4 regions of the Virgibacillus sp. genome follow, and region 2 is predicted to be linked to each of the others. Evidence: riboswitches for the same ligand, from Rfam matches in the RefSeq annotation. Region 2 holds a riboswitch; each other region holds the start of a gene.
What was found. A riboswitch is a leader RNA that binds a small molecule or an ion and turns the genes downstream of it on or off. The one in region 2 is predicted to bind thiamine pyrophosphate.
Positions count from the first base shown of each region.

Region 1: linked by a shared signal. The riboswitch ahead of thiT (energy-coupled thiamine transporter ThiT) and the one ahead of tenA (thiaminase II) in region 2 are both predicted to bind thiamine pyrophosphate.
Region 3: linked by a shared signal. The riboswitch ahead of HLX49_RS12375 (thiamine phosphate synthase) and the one ahead of tenA (thiaminase II) in region 2 are both predicted to bind thiamine pyrophosphate.
Region 4: linked by a shared signal. The riboswitch ahead of tenA (thiaminase II) and the one ahead of tenA (thiaminase II) in region 2 are both predicted to bind thiamine pyrophosphate.

Region 1 is NZ_JABXHF010000064.1:4,320-9,683, reverse strand. It holds gene HLX49_RS13325 (biotin transporter BioY) at 1-460, opposite strand, end outside; gene HLX49_RS13320 (3-ketoacyl-ACP reductase) at 956-1,678, shown strand; gene thiT (energy-coupled thiamine transporter ThiT) at 1,962-2,561, opposite strand; TPP riboswitch at 2,717-2,820, opposite strand; gene HLX49_RS13310 (M4 family metallopeptidase) at 3,410-5,050, opposite strand.
Region 2 is NZ_JABXHF010000047.1:9,417-14,780, reverse strand. It holds gene HLX49_RS11005 (ABC transporter ATP-binding protein) at 1-630, opposite strand, end outside; gene HLX49_RS11000 (ABC transporter ATP-binding protein) at 617-1,636, opposite strand; gene HLX49_RS10995 (copper homeostasis protein CutC) at 1,864-2,550, opposite strand; TPP riboswitch at 2,704-2,803, shown strand; gene tenA (thiaminase II) at 2,972-3,667, shown strand; gene HLX49_RS10985 (response regulator transcription factor) at 4,007-4,660, shown strand; gene HLX49_RS10980 (sensor histidine kinase) at 4,662-5,364, shown strand, end outside.
Region 3 is NZ_JABXHF010000056.1:8,330-13,693, forward strand. It holds gene HLX49_RS12355 (ThiF family adenylyltransferase) at 1-617, opposite strand, end outside; gene HLX49_RS12360 (thiazole synthase) at 614-1,378, opposite strand; gene thiS (sulfur carrier protein ThiS) at 1,382-1,585, opposite strand; gene thiO (glycine oxidase ThiO) at 1,752-2,861, opposite strand; gene HLX49_RS12375 (thiamine phosphate synthase) at 2,845-3,456, opposite strand; TPP riboswitch at 3,638-3,748, opposite strand; gene HLX49_RS12380 (DinB family protein) at 4,059-4,520, shown strand; gene HLX49_RS12385 (acetamidase/formamidase family protein) at 4,651-5,364, opposite strand, start outside.
Region 4 is NZ_JABXHF010000008.1:19,349-24,712, forward strand. It holds gene HLX49_RS02975 (cysteine hydrolase family protein) at 1-484, shown strand, start outside; gene HLX49_RS02980 (hypothetical protein) at 784-1,443, opposite strand; gene tenA (thiaminase II) at 1,894-2,586, opposite strand; TPP riboswitch at 2,716-2,810, opposite strand; gene HLX49_RS02990 (DUF6434 domain-containing protein) at 3,153-3,722, shown strand; gene HLX49_RS02995 (HAD family hydrolase) at 3,757-4,401, shown strand; gene HLX49_RS03000 (hypothetical protein) at 4,434-4,589, shown strand; gene HLX49_RS03005 (GNAT family N-acetyltransferase) at 4,623-4,880, shown strand; gene HLX49_RS03010 (BglG family transcription antiterminator) at 5,179-5,364, shown strand, end outside.

The DNA.
Region 1 (5,364 bases), on a different contig from region 2:
TAAATGGATACACTCCAGCTACGAATGCTGCATTCCATGAAAGATCTAAAATAAATTTCAACTGCGTTGTCCCAAACGCTAGCGTAATAAACATGCCTATAATATTTGCAATTAAAGCATTTTGGAAACGAAAGCTTGTTTTTTCGAGAATGAAACCTGTAACATATGCTGTAACAATAAAACCAAAAATATATCCTCCTGAAGGACCTACTAACACATGTGCCCCGCCGCTAAAGCCAGCAAAAACAGGTACCCCTGCTCCTCCAATTACCGCATAGCAAATCATCGCTAACGCGCCTTGCTTACTGCCTAAAATAGTGGCGGTAATTCCGACTGCTAAAGTTTGTCCACTTATCGGTATGAGTGGTAGTGGTATTTCGATTTGCGCCAAAATAGCTGTGAGTGCTGCAAACAAAGCACAATTAAGCATAAAGCGAAGTCTTTTTCGTTGCTGTCCCATGTTAATAAAGCCTCCCATTTCCAATAAACGTTGATGTTTTTTCAAAATTGTACTTGGAAAAAAGGATATTGTCAACTTAATTTTCAAAAAAGTTTACATTTTGTATGAGTCTTTTTTCCGCTTATTCGTTCTATTAGGAAGAAGCAATAGGCTTATTCAACAGATGCCATCAATCTACCGTACCCAATTAATAAAATGTAAAGTGTACCATAGCTAATAATGGTTACTAAGATTTCTCTTTCGGATAAAAGGACCTTATTCTAAACCAACTGGCGATCTCCTTAATCCTATTAACGACTTTAGAAGGGTATGAGCAAATTTTCACGCGGAACGGGCTACTTCTACCTATGGGAGCGATTTTCCGAAGAATGGGAGAAAGTTAACCATTACGCTGGTTAACTTTCTAATGATAGGAGTCTGTAGTTTGAATCTATTCTTTCATATAAGATATACTTACAATACAAGTAAGAATCAATGGAGAGGGGATGGCTTACGATGGGGCAACAAATTAAAGGGAAGATTGCGTATATTACAGGTGCTGGTAGCGGTATTGGAAGAGCAACAGCACTTGCTCTTGCTCAGGAAGGTGTTCATTTAGGCTTAATAGCTCGTACGAAATCCAAACTGGAAGCTGTTGCAAGAGAAGTAGAAACATATGGTGTTAACACCAATTATGCTGTTGCTAATATAGCAAAGTTGGAAGAAGTAGAGGGGGCTGTTGCGGAGCTAGAAACGTCGCTTGGGTCTGCAGATATTTTAATAAATAATGCAGGTATTGGAGCATATGGTAATTTTCTAGAGATGGATCCAGAAACGTGGAAACAAACTTTAGAGGTGAATGTGTTCGGTACGTATCACGTGACCCGTGCCGTATTACCACATATGCTTAAGAAAAATCAAGGCGATATTATCATGATTTCCTCCAGTAACGGATTAAAAGGAACAGCAGGTTCGACTTCTTACAGTGCTTCCAAATTTGCCATTCAAGGTATGTCCGAAGCTTTAATGCAAGAAGTACGCAGAAATAACATTCGCGTTTTCACATTAAATCCAAGCCTTGTTGCCACAGAGCTTGCTTTCGGCGAAAAGTTAGCGGAGAAAAATGACGATAAGTATATGCAAGCCGAAGATTTAGCTGAATACATGGTAGCGCAATTAAAATTGCATCCGAGAATGTTTATTAAACAGTCGTTACAATGGGCTACGAATCCGTTCTAAAAACCAACACTGTTGCGGCAGACATTTAACAAAAGCCATTGCAACAGTGCTTATGATTGGCTTTTATAAAATTTTGTCCATTTTCAGAGACCGTTACTAAATAAATCATTCATTATCCTAAGGTCTACTCTGGCTAATCGAGATAACGAACAGGGTGTTAACTTGCAGCTAACGAGCTGATATAAATACTTGGTAAGTAACTTTGATAGCCAACGTTTTTTAATGGAAAGGCGTTGGCTATTAATTACGGTAAATAGTTTTCATAAAAAGGAAACGCTTATACTTAGGATGCTTTCTTCACCTGTTTTTTAGTCATAAGTGTTTCTGCTTGCACTAACCGAGGAGCGCTAGCTAAAATTACCGCTAAAACAATAGCACAAAAAACAAACGCACCTACAAAAGTCGTTCCATTCGCTATAAATGAATAAACGAGTGGCGACGTACCCTCAGGAGCAGATTCACCCCAAAAGATTACACCTGCAAGAAAATGCCAAAAATACCTTGCAATACTACCCACGAATGTCGCAGCCACAACCCATGCCAAAGCGGTTTTTTTATACCCTTTTTCAAAACTTTTCTGAATTATAGAAGAGAGTAATCCGGCAAAACCAACGCTAGCAAAAGCAATAAAATATTCAATAAAAAATTGCAATGGTGTCAAATAGTAAGCATCACCGAGCATCACCTGTAACAACCCCCATAAGAAACCCGCTAATATCCCTGCTAGCATTCCTCTCCGAAATGCAAGAATAAATATGGGCACCATAGCAAAAGAGATCGATATAGCTGGTGATAATTTAATCGAAGGAAGAAAATCCAAAATCATTGCAAATGCTGCAAAAAATGCTGCTTCAATCATTACTAATAAGCGAATATTTTTCATTAAAAAAGCTCCCCTTTCACGGAAACCCCAAGGGAAGCATCATTGTTCAGCGTAGTTGTTCATTTATGTGTAGAAGGTAAATGCTTATAAACGTCCGCTTTACATTCAGGATCTTCCTTGCACCTAAATCGAACTAGCATTTTATGAATAAACCTAAACATTGTTGTCCACATCCCTACGCAAGTGCTAACTAAACAGGTTCAAAGGGTCTCGAACGATTTCGTTCCATCTCAGCAAAATAGCTCCCCTTGTGGTTTCTATGTATATGATTTTCATCTATTATAAGCGATAAATTGTTCTTTGAACAGCTTTTAGCTCCTTTATACACCAAAATTTTTTTAGCAACAAGTCGTGTTCAAATAAATAGTCAGGGAAATGAAGCTAACTTCTTAAATTATCGAAGAGGTCGCGCACATTCCTCATGTTGGCGATAGCTTTTCACCATTAAAAAGACATGTCTGATATACGCATCAATGACCTACCAAAGTCAAAGAAGTATATCTGACATGCCTACATCCAGAGTAGAGAGCGAGTGCATAACTAATTTTCCGTGTACTTTAAATGAAGTGCGTTTGGCATAGCAATTAGAAAAATAAACGATAAAAAAGTGATAAATACCTATTCATCAATCAATCTATGTTTATAACGATCACTACTTCGTGTTTCATCGTACCAAGCAAATGAGTCGCCAATTTCAGACGGATGAATTCTAAAGCTACCTCACGAGCAAAACTCCAGACTCAAAAGTAACAGCCTATGCTTTTCTTACCATTACGCCTTAACGCCATTCGTAAATAACCTGTTTTCACACTAATTTGCACTTCAAATTCATTCTTTACACCTTTTTATTAGTTTACGCCAACGCGCTCCCACGCACGAGCAACTTCCTGAGCAGCGCTTTCCCCATACAAATCTTGAGCGGATTGAATGAGTGCTTGTCTTGCATCTTGGAAACTACTATTCGGCGTTAAATAGGTCGTTAATGCACGATAATAAACTTGTTCCGCCTTACTTACACCTATACCATGAACAGTGAAATAAGCCGCTTTATTCGGAATTCCACTATTGATATGAACTCCACCCCAATCACCGTCTCGGGTGTTTGGTAAATGTTGATAATCGTTCATATGATCTGGCTGATTATACCTTGTTGGGTTTGCCAAACTGCGCAGTGCATCCCCTTCAATACCAGGTGTAAATACATCTTCACCAATTAACCAATCACCATCTACAAAATAGGCAAAAACATCAGCAAACGATTCATTTAACGCACCAGATTGGTTGGCATACACAAGATCAGCTGTTTCATCAATTACCCCATGTGTAAGCTCATGAGCTACAATATCATTTGCACCTGATAACGGAGCAAATCTTCTTCCGTCTCCATTACCGTAAATGATTTTATCACCAACCCATACCGCATTATTATAATTATTTCCATAATCGACAATAGACCGAATTGTTGCACCATTGTCGTCATAGCTGACTCGACCAAATGTATTATAATAATAATCAAATACTTGTCCAGCATAATAGTGAGCATCAACAGCTGCCTGTTGTTCTTCATTCGTAAAACGATTATCTTCATCTTTCACATACACACCTGGAAGATTTCTATCGCCTCTTCCTTGATTCGTGAACGTTTCAATAACGCCATTCATTCGTTTTGTCGTATCATAGAGATAGTAGTCCCCTTGATGATAAAACGTATTTAACTGTCTATGATGTCCAAGGGTACCTATTCCACTTCCAGTTGAGGCAAATTCTTGTGCCTGATTGATTGCTTTTAAAACCTCTCCACTCTCTGCATTTACCCAAATATTCCAGTACGCTGGTTTCGGTTTGGCGAATTGAAGCTCTACGCGATATGCTAACGTGTACTGTTTATTGTCATCGTGATAGACAACTAAATCAGCAGTTTCTTCCAGTGTATTGAACGTTTCTCCAGTTAACGACGCCATTTTTTTATTCGCTTCACTACGTTTTACATCAATGTGCTTCCAAGCATTATTTATTGCCTGCTTTTTGGTTAGTTTTTGTTTTTCTTTTAATTTTTCAGGGGCATTAGGATGAAATTCCCCGTTAATTGCTGTAATTTTTTTGTCTTTATTCACATGTACGACAATTTTAGAATTATCTATCGGTATATTTTGAATTTTCGGTTTATAAATGTAGTGGATCATACCTATATCATCTACATCAGATTCTATAAAATCTAGTTTTGTTTCAGAGTTAATTTTAAAGACTTCTTTATTCTCCAGCAAAAATTTTCTTACATCTGCCTCTTTCGTCACTTTTCGTTCGGATAACTCTCCGTTAATAAACGAAGGCCCTTTTTGCTCATTTTCTTGCTCCCATTTCGTCTCAACATCTGAATTAATTTCCCATTCTTCCCCTGAATCAGCAGCATGGGTCACCTGAGCATTACTCACGATTAATGTAGTAGCTAAGGTCATCAACCCAATTCGATGAAGCCATTTCTTTTGCATTTGCAATCACTCCTTTTTTGGAAACTATTGGTATTTCTTGTGGGGATAATAGTATCGTAGATTGCAATATATGACAATAAACCATTTGACTCATTCTCGGTTGAATAATTAGGTATTAATACCTATAAAAAACAATTCAGAAAGTCATATTATAGACATTATATAAAAAATAGGTTACATAAAAAATGTAACTTATATAGGCTTTTTAGGGGATTTTTAGAGGATTTATTCATTTTCTTTATACTACGTCGTTTCATGCTTCCCTTTAATATAAAAATGTCCTATTATAAAAGTATTAATCTATGAATAGCGTG
Region 2 (5,364 bases):
GCTTATAAATAAGTACGTCAAATTTAAATCCTTTTGAATATCTTGCATAAAGTTAAGGACTTGTGCCTGAACCGAAACATCTAATGCAGAAACAGGCTCATCGGCAATAATCAGTTTTGGCTTTAAGGCAATTGCTCTTGCAATGCCAATCCGTTGCCGTTGTCCACCGGAGAATTGATGCGGGTATTTTAAAATACTTTCAGGGCTTAATCCTACTTGTTCAAGCAATTCTTGTACACGTTTCTTTTCTTCTGTTTTCGTTAAGTTTTCAAAGTTTCGCAACGGCTCTGCGATGATATCGAGTACTCGTTTTCTGCCATTTAGCGAAGAATAAGGATCTTGGAAAATCATTTGAATATCTTTACGAATGTCAGACTTTTTAGATGTAAATCCCGTTAAATCTACACCATCAAACTTCACCGTTCCTGAAGTAATATGATTTAAACCGATAATCGCTTTTCCGGTTGTTGTTTTTCCAGAACCAGACTCTCCTACAAGACCATACGTTTTCCCTCTTTCAATGGAAAAAGATACGCCATCAACAGCTTTTATCGCGCCTATTTTGCGATTTAAGATTCCCCCTCGAATGGGAAAATGGACCTTTAAATTGGTCACCTCAAGAAGCGCCATGAATTGATCCCTCCTCTATCTTTTCTTCAGGGAAATAAAAATGTTTGTAGCAAGTACAGCGTACGAAATGACCTGTATCCACTTCATGTAGCTCAGGAGCTTCTTCATGTGCATCCTCACTAACCCAAGGAATTCGTGCTTTAAATCGGCACCCTTCTCGTGGAAGATTTTGCAAGGACGGAACAATCCCTTGAATGACATGGAGTTTGTCATGCATACTATCTTCTCCCGGAATGGAATTTAATAGGGATCTCGTGTATGGATGAAGCGGTTTTTGAAATAACGTATAAACATCCGCTATCTCTACAATTTGCCCTGCATACATAACGGCTACACGATCCGCCATTTCAGCGACAACACCTAAATCATGGGTAATTAAAATAACACCTGTATTCATTTGTTCTTTTAAATCATTCATTAACCCAAGTATTTGGGCTTGAATCGTTACATCAAGCGCTGTAGTAGGCTCATCAGCAATGAGTAGTTCTGGTTTATTGGCAATAGCGATGGCAATCATCACTCGCTGCCTCATACCACCAGATAATTGATGTGGATACTGTTCACAAGTGTACTCCGGACGAGGAATACCAACTTGATTTAACAAGTGAATCACTCGTTCTTTTCGTTTCGTTTTCGATAACTGTCGATTATGTAATAATAAAGCTTCCCCAATTTGATCTTCCACCGTCATCAACGGATTTAACGCTGTTAACGGGTCTTGAAAAATCATAGACATATGATTTCCTCGTAGCTTATTTAAATTACTTGCTGGTATATTTACAATGTCTTGTCCTTTAACATAAATATTTCCTTCTATTTTTGCTTTCGTATGTAACCCCATAACAGAAAAAGCTAGGGCACTTTTCCCAGAACCAGATTCTCCTACAATGGCCAATGTCTCATTCTTATTAACAGATAAAGAAACATCATCTACTGCAGCATAATAATTGTCATCTATTCTAAAAGATGTTTTTAAATTTTTAATTTCTAATAATTTGTTGTTCATGATCCCCCTCCTTTATCTTTCATTAAAAATGAAGCAAACTAGAATATAGATAAAAAATATACATAGTTTACTTAATTTTTCATCAATTGTTGTTATTGTATTATATTCTATTTTTCTGAATAAATCAATAAAATCATTTAATTTAAAGGAATTTTCGCAATCAAAAAAATAATGCATGAAGCGAGCCTGAGCTTGTTTAATAAGCTCAGGCTCTACCTATGTCAGATTTATTTTTGGAGTATATTTTTTATTTGTTGTATCTTGCTGCGATCCAGTTTATATGCGAATGAATCGTTCCTTCTAGCGCCAGAACCAAAGTGGAATGCATGGGGTTTCACTTGCTCGTATACATCAGCAAAGGTTGCTGGCTTTAAACCATGCCCCACCATCATATTTACATGTGTATCCGCAGCCAAATGAATCAATCGTTGTAGCTGCGGAATTGCATCAGGTGCTTTATAGTTACCTCCTGCAGTTAACACTGTCGTTATTTGCTTATATTGTGCCAAGCATGCTAACGCTTCTTCTTGGTCACGAGCAAAATCAAACGCCCGATGAAAAGTTACTTCTAAATCATCAGCCACATCTAATAGCTGTTTCAACACTTCCTCATCAACTGTTTTTTCAGCAGTCAATGCCCCTATAACGATACCGTTTGCACCCATCTTTTTAATCAGATCTATATCTTCCTTCATCGTGTCTATATCGTATTTGTTGTATACAAATGATTGACTATGCGGACGAACCATGACATTTATAGGCAGATGGACAGCTTCAACCGCTTTTTTTAGTAAACCGTAACTTGGTGTAAGCCCTATTTCTGCCATCGCAGGGCTAAGTTCAATCCGATCTGCTCCATACTGCTCTGCTTCTATCACATCCGTTAAGTTCGTAGCAATAACTTCTAAAAGCATGAACAACCCTCTCCTTTACACACAATACCCTTATCCTACCTGATGAGAGCGCCTTTTAATAGACCAAAAAGATGCAAAGAACCTACTACTATCCTCACTTCCTTTGCCTAAATCTACCATCTATGCTTTAATGGCAATACATAGTGTTATTATATATCTCACTAGGGGAGCAATTTTATTGCTGAGAAAGGAAACTTGACCCTTTGAACCTGATCTAGTTTGTACTAGCGTAGGGAAGTGACAACTTGCATGAATAGTAATAATCAGGCAATCACTTCCCCATTCTATTTACATCGTAGAATGGGGATTATTATTTTCTCCAGATGCAAGTACGTCTTATCCTGAACTACAAAGGTTTGTTGTTTCCACATCTTCTCTAGCATTAAAATAATTTCAATTATCGAGAGGAGAATATAGTATTATGCAACAACTATTTACAGATCGTTTATGGAAAAAGGTAGAGCCAATTTGGAAATCCTATTTGGAGCATCCGTTTGTAAAAGGGTTAGGAGAAGGTTGGCTTGATAAGGAAAAGTTCAAGCACTGGATGAAGCAAGACTATGTTTATTTAATAGAATATTCTCGCTTGTTTGCACTAGGAAGCGCGAAAGCACATGATTTATCAACAATGACAACGTTTGCCAATTTACTTCATGGAACCTTGCATATGGAAATGGATTTACATCGTAACTATGCAAGCAAGTTTGGCATAACTGCTGATGAATTAGAAGAAACAGAAGCGGCGGCAACAACGACTGCATACACAAGTTATATGCTAAATGTGGCACAACAAGGTGGCATAGAAAATACAGTCGCCGCCGTACTCGCTTGTGCTTGGAGTTATAATTACATTGGCAAAGCATTGGCAGCCTGGCCAAACGCCTTGGAACATGAATTTTATGGCAATTGGGTACAAATGTATTCCTCCGAAGATTTTACAGCACTGGCTAACGATTGCATTGATTTAATTAATACAATTGCGGAAGATAAACCAGAACACGAGTTAACCATCTTGGAAGATATCGTTGTGAAAACGAGCTATTTTGAATATATGTTCTGGGACATGGCAGAACATCAAGCCATGTGGCCTGTCCCTGTTGCTGCCCAAAACTTATAATTCTTTGCAAATCTTTATCCGTTGAAATGACTATTAAAAGCAATAAACTAAAAAAGCAATAATTATTTTGGACCAATATCAGGCGGCATGATCTACAGATTTTTAACTTCATAAAAATCCGCCCTAAAAATGTAAAGCTCATCATTTAAAAGCTACGGCTATCACCATAAAGACTTGGTGACATGTCGTAGCTTTCTTTATTCCTTAGGTAGAACGATACAATAGCTTGCTAACAGCCTATTATAACCTATAGATTTCGAAAGGATATATATACCAGATAGATATGATACAACATTGTTACACAGATAATTTATAATGAAAGAGAGGGAGGTTTGCCCAATGGTTCGAATACTAATCGTTGAAGATGAAAAACCAATATCTGACTTAATAAAAATGAGTCTCGGAGATGCAGGATATGAATGTTTCTGTGCCTATGATGGAGAACAAGCTGCTGATATGATTGAAGCAAATCATTTTGATTTAGCAATTTTAGATATTATGCTCCCCAAAATTAATGGCTATGATTTACTAGAATATATCCAGCCTTACGATATACCAGTCATATTTTTAACTGCCAAATCAGATGTAACGGATAAAGTAAAAGGGTTAAAGCTTGGAGCGGAAGACTACCTAACGAAACCTTTTGAAATCGTAGAATTACTAGCCCGAGTGGAAACTGTTTTACGCAGATATGATAAAAACAAACAATTTATAGAATTGTTTGATATAAAAATAGATACGCTTTCCAGAGTCGTAACCAAATCAGGAAAAACTGTTAATCTAACAGCGAAAGAGTACGACTTATTATTATTATTTATCAACAATAAAAATATTGCTCTATTTCGGAGTAACATCTCTATGAAAGTATGGGGAGAAGATTTTGTCGGCGAAAGCAGGACGATTGACCTGCACGTGCAACGCATGCGACAAAAGCTTGGTTTAAAGGATAAAATCGTAGCAGTCTATAAGGTGGGCTATAGACTAGAGGTATAGCATGAAGTTATTTTGGAAAATATTTTATTCCACGATGATCGTATCTGTCTCCTGCTTCAGCATTGGAAGTTATATATTAATTGACTCCGCTTTTCAAGATTCTATCAAGCGCGAAGCCACTTCTGTATTTGAGGAAAATGATATTTTAAGATACTCGCTACAAAAAGAACTACGAGAGGCTTCCGTATCGGATTTTTTCTTCGCTGATGAAAAAAACAAGGAATCAATATCCAATGAAGAGCTACTCATAACCGTTGCCTCCTCCTTAACCATTTATGAATCTGGTGGAGAACTTACTTTTCGTATTAGTAACCAGGACGGACATGTCGTATACGATAATTTTAATGAAGATTTAAGTAACGATGCCGTTACACAAATATCGAATCAATCTAAAGGCTACCAAGTAAAAAATGTTAATGGGAAATATTTTCTTCACGCTATGACACCACTGCAATTACATGAAGATTTATTCTACATTGAAAACTTTCGAGAAATATCCGATATTTTTGCGAGTAAAAATGACCAATGGACAATGTATATGTATATTACGCTGCTGATGATTGGAATAGGTGCAATCGTCATGCTAGTCACTGCATGGCTACTGACAAAACCGATCTATAAATTATCGAAAGCAACGAAACAGATTACTAAAGGAAATTTTGAAGAACGAACGAGTGTTAGCAGCTATGTTGAGGTTGAGGAAT
Region 3 (5,364 bases), on a different contig from region 2:
TATTTCAAGCATTCTGCCGTTTGATATGCCGCGGTAATTTGAACAGCCGGAGCAATCACTCCCACCGTATCACAGGTTCTCCCTTGCTGCGGAATTTGATCAATTAAACATTGTAGACAAGGCGATTTTCCAGGCATAATGGCTAAAACAATGCCATAACTCGTTAAACAACCTCCATATACCCAAGGTACACGCCATTTGGCACAAGCATCATTAATAATAAACCGCGTATTGAAATTATCCGTTCCATCAATTACAAAATCAGCATACTCCATGAGTGCTTCTGCGGTTTCGGCTGCAAATTCTTCAACAACCCCTTCAATCCTAATGGATCCGTTAATTGCTTGTAACCGCCTAGATGCCGCTTTAGCTTTCGTATGAGCGTGCGCTGCATCTTCTTCTGTAAACAACTGTTGTCTACTTAAATTACTCCACTCCACATAATCGCGGTCAATGATGGTGATTTTCCCAACACCAGCACGAGCTAACATTTCCCCATTTGCACTTCCTAATGCACCAGCTCCAACAATAACGACATGCTTATTAGCTAGTTTTTGTTGGCCCTCTGTTCCAATTGGAGCAAATAACTCTTGTCGTGAATAACGCTGTTTTATCATTCTATCATCGCCGTATCTGGACTACTTTTGGTTGCATATGTTTTTTTCGGTATTCTTCCTGCTTCATAACTTAATCGCCCTGATTCAACCGCAAGTTTCATCGCCTTTGCCATTTTAACCGGATCATCCGCTCCAGATACAGCCGTATTTAATAATATTCCGTCAGCGCCTAATTCCATGGCATAACTAGCATCACTTGCTGCTCCAATCCCCGCATCAACAATAACAGGAACATTCGATTGCTCAATAATAAATTGCAAATTTAGCGGATTTATTACTCCTTGCCCAGAGCCAATTGGAGAAGCGCCAGGCATGATTGCGTGTACACCAGCTTCTTCTAACTGTCTTGCTAATACGACATCATCCGATGTGTACGTTAAAACGGTAAAACCTTCCTCAAGTAACAGCTTAGATGCTTTCATTGTTTCAAATGGGTCTGGTAATAATGTTTTATCACATCCAATTATCTCTACCTTAATCATATCACAGAGTTCAGATGCTTTTGCTAAACGTGCGATCCGCACTGCTTCTTCTGCCGTTTTAGCTCCAGCTGTATTCGGCAATAAGGTATATTTCTTTAAATCTAATTCTTCCAATAAATTTGGTTCTTTTGTGTCAAAAATATTCATTCTTCTAACAGCAAAGGTTAGAATTTCTGCTTTTGATATATTTACGGCTTCTTTTTGTACTTGGAAACTTGGATATTTTCCCGTACCTAACAATAATCTAGATGCAAATGTTCGCTCTCCGATTTGTAACATTGGTTAACCTCCTCCTACAAAATGAACAATTTCAATTCTATCTCCGTCTTCCAAAATCGTCTGTGGATAATCTTTTTTGCCAATAATTTCTTTATTTTTTTCTACTGCTGCTACTTTTTCTTGTATGTCATAAGCTTCCAACAAATCAAGCATTGTCATCGTCTCTTTGGCAAAATGCAATGTCTCTCCATTCACATGCAGTTCCATACCATATCCTCCTCTCTTTTTTAACAATATAGAAAACGATAAAGCTATGGAATCATCATTCTAGCAAAATGTAGACTCCCCATAAAAAAACTTGACCAGAAGCTAGTTTTTTATAAAATACATCTTCGCCTTAATAGTGCGTATCTTCGGAAATATTTTTCTGGTTTTAGCTATTAACCATCGCTAAACGCTGGGGAGACACTAGGTTTTCTATAACTTTTTGGTTTTGATTCATTATTAGGTCACCAATTAATTGCGCAGTAGCAGGCGCCAACAATACCCCATTTCGATAATGCCCAGTAGCATAATAAAGACCTGGTAAGGAAGGATGCTCTCCAATAACAGGTATCCCATCTTCTGTTCCAGGTCGCACACCTGTTAAAAAAGAATCTATCCTAGCATTTCGAAAAGATGGAAAAATAGTATTAAAATGTGTTAGCAAAGATTCAATTCCTCCCACAGAAACATAGGACGATTGATTATAGCGTTCGGAAGTTGCGCCAATAACATAGCGACCATCTCGTTTTGGTACAAGGTAAAAATCCTTACAAAAGAGTGTCTGTTTTAACTGAATACCGCTAGAAATAACTGATAAACATTCCCCCTTTACTGGTATCATTGGATTAACTAGCCCCATTGCTGTAAACCATCGCCCACTCTCAGCCCCTGTGGCAATTACTACGCGCTCAGCTGTTATCAAACCTTCATCTGTATCCAAGTGAAAAGTTTTGGCTACGTGGTTTATGTTCCACACATGGCAATCCTCTCTCACCTTGCCACCTTTTGCGATAGCCCCCTGTTTAAAAGCTTCACAAACTCGTGAGGGTTCCACATGCCCATCCGTCTCCATGTAAATGCCAGCAATCGCTTCTTTACCTAACGTGGGAAACCATGCTTTCAGTTGCCTTGGGTCCACCCATTCTAAATTCGGGAAAGCTTGTCGCTTTAATTCCATTGCTTGTTTTTCCTGTTCATAAAAAGCAAGCTCCACCATGCCTCCAGAAGCTAACTGAATATCGATAGATGTTAGTTGATACAATTCCCAATTTAATTCCTGATACATATCTCTACTAGATTGACAAAATTTATAAAACTCATTTGCATTACTATTCTCCGTATGTACACCTAACATTCCGGCGGCTGCATTTGTCGCCTTTCTTCCACTTTGCTGTTTTTCAACAACAAGGGTAGTTACATTATTTTTATTTAAGTGATACGAAATAGCATGACCAATAATTCCACCGCCAACAACGACAACTTCATAATGATCCTTCAATTTTCTCTACCTCCTTACGTAGGCTCATAGCAGCTGTCTTTGGACAAGATGCACTAAAAATCCCCGACATGACAGCAACACCTGTTACCCCAATATCTTTAAAGTCGGATACTCTATCTCCTGTAATCCCACCAATTGCAATGACTGGAATTGTAATTGCATGAATGATCTGTTCCAATTGGTATAATCCTCTTGGTTTTATACCTGGTTTACTATCTGTTTGATAAATATGTCCAAACATCACATAGTCAGCCCCATTATTTTCAGCATATTTTGCCGCTTCCAAAGAGTGAACAGAACGCCCCACTCTTAAAGAGGGAAATAAGCGCTTTATCTCCCCTATATTTGTGCAGTATTCAGGCATATGCAATTGATTTACTCCCGTTAAAAACGGAATTTTAACATGCGTATGAACACAAAGTACTTCTTTTGGAGCACCGCTGTTTATTAATTCCTGCACAAATTGCGAATATTCAAATCTCGATTTCTGTTTTTCTCTTAAAATGATGTGATCTACGAAAGGAGCAATTGCTAGTATTGTATTGATTAATTTTGTCTCTTCCGTTTCTCCATTCGTTACCGCATATAATTGCATTAGGTCCCCTCCCATTCGTTTAAACAGTTTTATGGAGAAATTGAAGTCTTTTTATACAACACATCTTGACATGAAAAGCGAATGCTTTTCATGAAAGGTAGAACAAAAAATGTCACTTTCTCCAACATCGGAAAAAGTGACATGTATGCACATATATAGAAGTAAGACTATGTACAGTAAAATAGCCTTACAGTCACTTTCCTCCGCTGGTTTGTTAGCCAGTTCAGGTTCAAAGAGTCCCAACGTTGTACGTTGATCTCAGCCATTAAAAATGGCACCCCTAGCGATTTCAAATATTCATCATTTTTATTATCTTCTACCTTACAGCACATAAAACCATATGTCCAGCAATTTCCTTCCATTACCTTTAAGGTACATAAAACTTCTGTTCAAGACTGGAAACATGTCTAATAACTCTAAGTGTCAAATCCTCGAGCTACTATTTAGTATTATATTTCTACTAAATTCACTTTAGGGATTAACAATGAAATCAATGTAAAAAATTAAAACAATATTTCTTATACATATATAGGTATAAAACTATTCATCTTGTAACTTCTCTGTTATACTAATCTCAAATTGAGCAATTAGGGGGATGAAAAATGAGTAAAGATTTAATTGAACAATTTGCGTTGAATCGTAACATGCTGTTTATGGAGCTAGATAAACTAGATGAATCACTAATTGACGAACAATTAGACGAACTAAATAATACGGTACATTGGCATATCGGACATATTTTAACTGTCGCGGAGCAATTTCTATTTGGTTTCCCAAACCAAACAAAGCATTTACCAGAGGAATTTATTTCTCTATTTGGAAACGGTACAAAACCTGCTGATTGGCCAGAAAATGTCCCATCCCTTGCAGAATTAAGAGAAAAACTGCAAGAACAAATGGAGCGTGCTATGAAACTGGACACGGAATATTTTGCTATCCCATTGGAAAAACCTTTTCTAGGGCAAGATACAATCGGCGGACTAGCAAAAGTTGCTACATTCCATGAAGCCCATCATACTGGTCAGTTACATACGATTCATTTAATCGCTGCAAAAAGAAAATAACTTGCACTTGTAGGGGGATTAGGGAGTTTTCCCCCTACGATTTCTCTCAAGAAGACCCATTAATTTTTGTAAGCTTATTTTTTCCTTTTCTCTACCTCTTCTTCACATAAAAATCATCAAAAATTATTCTCTACAGTAGTTGGTAACCGTATTTATCCAGCACCCACACCGGAAGTTCCATTCGCGATGTCATGAACGGATCAACAATTTGGCAAATTTTTAAATCTGCTCCCACAGATAGAAACATTGCTGCTTCATGCGCTTCCATTTTCAGTACATTCACAAGAAAAGTATGCATATGTTTCGTTGCTTGTTTAGAAGCTTCATCTAGCGTTTCACGAGACGCTATCGTCATCACATGTTTGTCATCAGCTAAAAACGGAAGTGGATAAGGTTGTCCTTTAATCAAGCTAACTTTAACTGTAATTTCAGCAGCAATCTCTAATCCACAAATAACTACCTCACCATCTCCCATAACTGCGTGTACATCTCCCATTGCCAAAAGAGCCCCTTCTACATTTACCGGTAAATAAAGGGAAGATCCTATTCCAATTCGTTTACAATCCATATTTCCACCGTGATCTTTTGGCGTTCCTGTTGGCACATCTTCATCAAGTGGAGCAGTTCCAATAACCCCAATCATAGGTTTTATCGGTAAATGTAAAGTTTCATTAAAAATAGCTTTCCCATCATTTATCGGAATAATTTTTGTTTTTTCATCAGTAAAACTACCTGCTAAAGCCCCCATTTCTGGCGTGATGGACATTACGCCTTGGTTAGCGATTTGAATATCCAATATATCCACTTTTAATGTATCTCCTAGTCTGGCGTCTTCTACAAACAA
Region 4 (5,364 bases), on a different contig from region 2:
GAGAAATAATCAAGATGCAGAAGATAATATGAGAAAAATACTACAATTATGGAGAGAAAAGAAGTGGATAGTAATTCACATACAACACACGTCTGATAATCCTCATTCCGTATTTCATATGGCGAATAAAGGCTTTGCTATCAAAGAAATAGTTGAACCAATCGAGGGGGAAGTTATCATTACAAAAAAAGTAAACAGTAGTTTTATTGGTACTAACTTAGAAGAACAATTAAAAGCAAATGAAGTATCAACCGTTGTAATTACGGGATTGACTACACCGCATTGTGTATCAACGACTGCAAGAATGAGTGGTAATTTAGGGTTTGATACATATCTGATTTCAGATGCTACTGCAGCATTTGGATTGAAAGATCAAAATAATAGATATTATGATGCAGAAACTATACATAATGTATCTCTGGCTACATTGCATGGTGAATTTGCCACGATACGGACAACGGAGCAACTAATTAACAGTTTATAAAAAAGTATTTCATTACAAGGTGCAATTATGCAATCCTTTCGTTTATCTCAAATAATTTAGAAAAAGTATAAGGTGCTGTAAGCCTCCCACTTCAAAAATTGGAGATGTGAGTTGATCAAGTCTAAGTGGGAGATAACAGCACCCAAATCCCCGATTCGTTCAGTTGCCTTTAGGTGATACCCTTGCGGTACTAACATCAGTGGGGGATGAGAAAACCACTCATTGAGGTTCACTTTATCTATTGTCCTCTTAGAAAAAATCTGTTTTCCAACGCTTTAAATTTACCAAACTAGATAGACTTAATATTCAAATGGACGGCTATAGTTCCAATCTGAGTTGTGCAAAGTTGAAGAATTACGGTCTATCTTATAGGAAACAGAAAATGAATCGCTTTCACTATTTTTACTCCATGTTTCAAAAAAATATAGGATATAAGTATCATCATCAATAATTTCAGCTTTTGTTTCTTGAATTATATGGTATCCGTCAATTTTCACTTTAGAAATACCTTCTTTTTGTGGGAATTTTGCTAGCATTTCATCTCCTTCTGAGGCAAATTTTATAGCATCTTCTGCAGTAAATGGAGGGAGAGGCTCTGATGCAAATTGAAAACCACCCCACATGAATGCTAATATAATAACTGGAAACGATAGACTAATCCAAATTGCTTTTTTGCTTTTTATTTTTATATAGAGAATGCGATCAATCACAGCGTATAATAATGCCAAAAATGCGCCAAATAAAATGAATAACCAATTAAAAAGAAAAGAGTCAAGAGTCACCACAATAATACCGAAAAATCCTCCAAATAAACTATGTAATAGAATGTAAAGCCATCTATTTTTAAAGATGCCTTTTTTATGAATGAGCTCTACTATAATTGAAATAGGACTTCCATATAAAAGCAGTACAGGAAAAATATAAATGCTATAAATGAAAGTCCACCCTAAAAAGTCCACTTCTAAATAATAGGAAGCTGATTCTATTGGGAATAGATAAAAGATTGCAAAGTAGATAGCAATAAAGATAGTTAGTATGTAAGAAGTAACAAGTTTTCTTAATAAAAGGGGGAGAGTGTTCATATTAACGCTCCTTCAAAATTAATAAATGTTAGATAATTATTTTCGGCTAGAATATAGTTTTGACTGGATATAGAGTGAATTCATTCCTAGCTATAAACAATTATTATCTGTTCTATATCCATGTTGTAGTAAGTTGAAAATTAGGATATATCGTTATTATGCAGAAAAAATTTCGTTGTGTCCATTGTAGTTCAATTTTTCTATATGTTCATGATGATAAAAAATAATCATTAACCTGGAACTTACAGATTTTCTGGAGAAGAGGAATAATTCTATACATTAAAAAATCAGTGAAAGATAGGTTTCTCTCACTGATTTTGTATTTATTTAAGCCATCGAAAGCTCATGCCAATGTCTGTCAGAGAACCAATTTTCCTTTATATAGGACATCTCCCAGAAGGCAAGCTCGTATTCTTTAGCAATGATAAATTGCTCTTTCATCTTTTCTTTTTGCTTCTCCGTAGATTCGGATGCAATTTGATTAAGCAAATGAATCTGTTCATTGGTTGAATCTTGAAACCAATCACTTGCATAGGTAGCAATCCAATTTTGATAGATTTTTTCGGTTGGTTTTGCATTTTCGTACGTTTTTCCGATATCTGCGTATAACCAATAACAAGGCAACATGGCTGCAATAGCTTGACCTAGGCTTCCAGATGCTGCAGCGCGATATAAGTGTGATGTATAGGCGTAAGCAGTTGGGGCTGGTTTGAAATTATCCCAATCTGTATCTGTGATGTTTAAGATTTCTGCATGCTGTTTATGAACGGTTAGCTCTGCTTGTGCAGTTCCTTTTGCTTTGTCAGCTAGCATAGCTGTTACTTGAAAATCTTCAGCTAATGTAGCTGCCAAGGCATGGACTTTTCCATAGTGCTTCAAGTAATAAATGTCTTGTAAAATATAATACTTGAAAATGTCTAGGGATAAATCACCTTTGGCAATCCCTTTTACAAATGGATGTTTTACACTTTGCTCCCAACTCTTTGCGGTTACTTCTCGTAATGTGTCTGTAAATGACATAAAAAAATTCCTCCTCATACATACATGTTTTCATTGCTCGAGGAAGAAAGGGATATACTTAATACACGCAACCTATCTGTGTAAAAGGACTTTTTGTCCATACATATAAACATGAAACAGATAACGCTGTTAAGTAGTTTTCCACTTCCCTCCGCTGGTACAAACCAGATCAGGTTCTAAGGGTCGTTGTCTCAGCCGCCAGTGGGGCTCCCCTAGTAGAAATACTATACTTGAAGCATATCATAGTGTCATACAAAGTCAACTTTATTTTTCAAGAGATAAGAAAGTATAAAAATTTGATGCTATGGGATAACCAAATAACCGAATGAGCCACGTCCCGCTCCATCGCCCAGCAACTAGGCGACTTCATGAATCCGCCCTACGATAAGTCATCATGGGTTCGTGCCTCACCGTGATTCCTAAAACTTCAGTTGATTCGCTCCACTCGCTACGTTGCTAAACGGGCGCCCCGAGCCTTTGTTCTAATACTAATTGTATTTGTTATAGCGGGTGGATATAAAGCAACGAATGTTCTATAATAGATGTAATCGTTAGGAGGTGGAAAATTGAGACCAGCATTAACGAAAGATATTCATGTACAAACTTTCAAAGACTACTATTGGTTAAAAGAAGAGTTACAATTATTTTGTAAGCAAAATGGCATTCGTACTTCGGGATCGAAATTAGAACTTACAGACCGCATTGAAACTTTCTTGCGTACAGGTGAGGTAAAAAAGCCAATCCGAAAAAGAAGCGGTACTAAAAAAGCAAAAACAAAAGACGAATTAAGCTTAGATACTGTAATTACGGAAAATCATCGTTGTAGTCAGCATGTGCGGGCTTTTTTTAAAACAATTATCCCGAATTTTCACTTCTCTACGTATATTCAAAACTATTTTAAAGAAAATGTCGGTAACACGTATCATGATGTTGTTCAAGCGTGGTATGAGGAGGGAGAGCGAAAGAAAGATCCGTCATACAAGAAAACGATTGCTCCACAATTTGAATATAATCAATTTATTCGTGACTTTTTTGCAGATCCGGCTAATAAAGGAAAAAGTAGGGAAGATGCAATTAAAGCTTGGAACAACATAAAGCAACGTCCAGGGAGTAACAAATATACGGCAAACAAATAACTGAGGTTTATGGATGAAGAGAGGGGTATATAAATTGAACTATAAAAATATTATATTTGATTTTGATGGAACCTTGGCAGATTCAAAGCAATGCAGTGTATTAGCAACACAGAATGCTTTTAAAGCGTTACGACTACATATACCGTCTGCGAATACTATCGAACACTATATGGGAATCCCAATTGAAACATCTTTTAAAAAAATGGCAGATCGAGAGTTATTGAAAGATGAGTATAAGCTTTTATTGCAAACTTTCCGTGAACAGTATAAACAGTTAGAAAGCGATTTACTAACCGTTTTTAAGAATATACCAGAAGTGTTACATAAAATGGTTTTAGAGGAAAAATTGTTATTTGTTTTATCAAGTAAAAAGACAGATGTACTAAAACGGAATCTACAAAGTTTAAACATAGATACTTATTTTCATGATATTATAGGATCGGACAAAGTATCTCATTATAAACCGCATCCTGACGGTATTTTAAACATCGTTGAACAGTATCATTTAAAAAAGGAAGAGACGGTTATGGTAGGAGATGCTATATATGACTTACAAATGGCTAAAGCTGCTGCTATTTCATCATGTGGAGTGACTTGGGGGAGTCATAAAAGAGAACAATTGACGGAAGAAAAACCTGATCATCTAATAGATGAAGTCATGCAACTTGTATATTCGTAATTTAGCTCCTTTTGTTGTTATTGGAGGGAATCATGAAAATTGAAACGAAACGACTTTTATTAGTTCCTTGTACAGAGGAAAACGTAAAAATGGTTTTAGAACGAGAGCAAAGTGTTGGTAACCATATCTATCAACACATAGAAAAGTTGCAAGAAGATCAAAGTCAATTGGCTGGGGACCGTGGTTGATTTGTAATAAAGAGAATACACTTTTGATTGGTAATGCTGGATTTAAGATCGGTAGAAATTGGGTATGGAATCATGGATCATGCTCGTAATCAAGGATATGCGACAGAAACTGTTGGAGCGCTTATAGATTGGGCCTTTGCTTTCGCTTCTGTAGAGCAAATTCATGCAGAATGCTTGGTTACAAATTTGCCATCCATAAGCGTGCTGGAAAAAGTAGGGATGCGCAAAACAAAAGAAGTAGATGATAGGATAAAATGGATATTGAAGAGAAACAGCGTTAACGAGGCTTAGTAAGATTGCCTTGTTGACGCTGTTTTAATTTCCCTATAGGAAAGTATAAAAGTGTAAAGGTTCATAGTATAAGAAAAACTACGCCTTTCGCCATAAGGCTTGGCGATAAGCCAAGTTTTTCTAAGAATATATTTAGACTGTTTTTGTATTTCAGTGACTATATGAATGGAAATATAACGAAAAGAAAACGAGGTTCATCACAAAAGAAGCGAAAGCGCTTTAATTGTTTTGTGATAGATTGTCGAAAATAGACTTATTTCTTATGGTACGCTTTTGTTAGAGGAAAGGAGGTGAAAGGATGGAAGGCGTTAAAAGAAGATTTATTAAATACCTAATACTGAAAGAAAGTGTGGGATGCAATGAATTAATAACCGAGTTCCAATTTACGAAGCATGAAGTTATGAACATAATGAAAGATATGAATCAATCTTTCAAAAAAGATGTCATTATTTCAAGTGATGAAGTAGTCTATATGTCTGAAGTT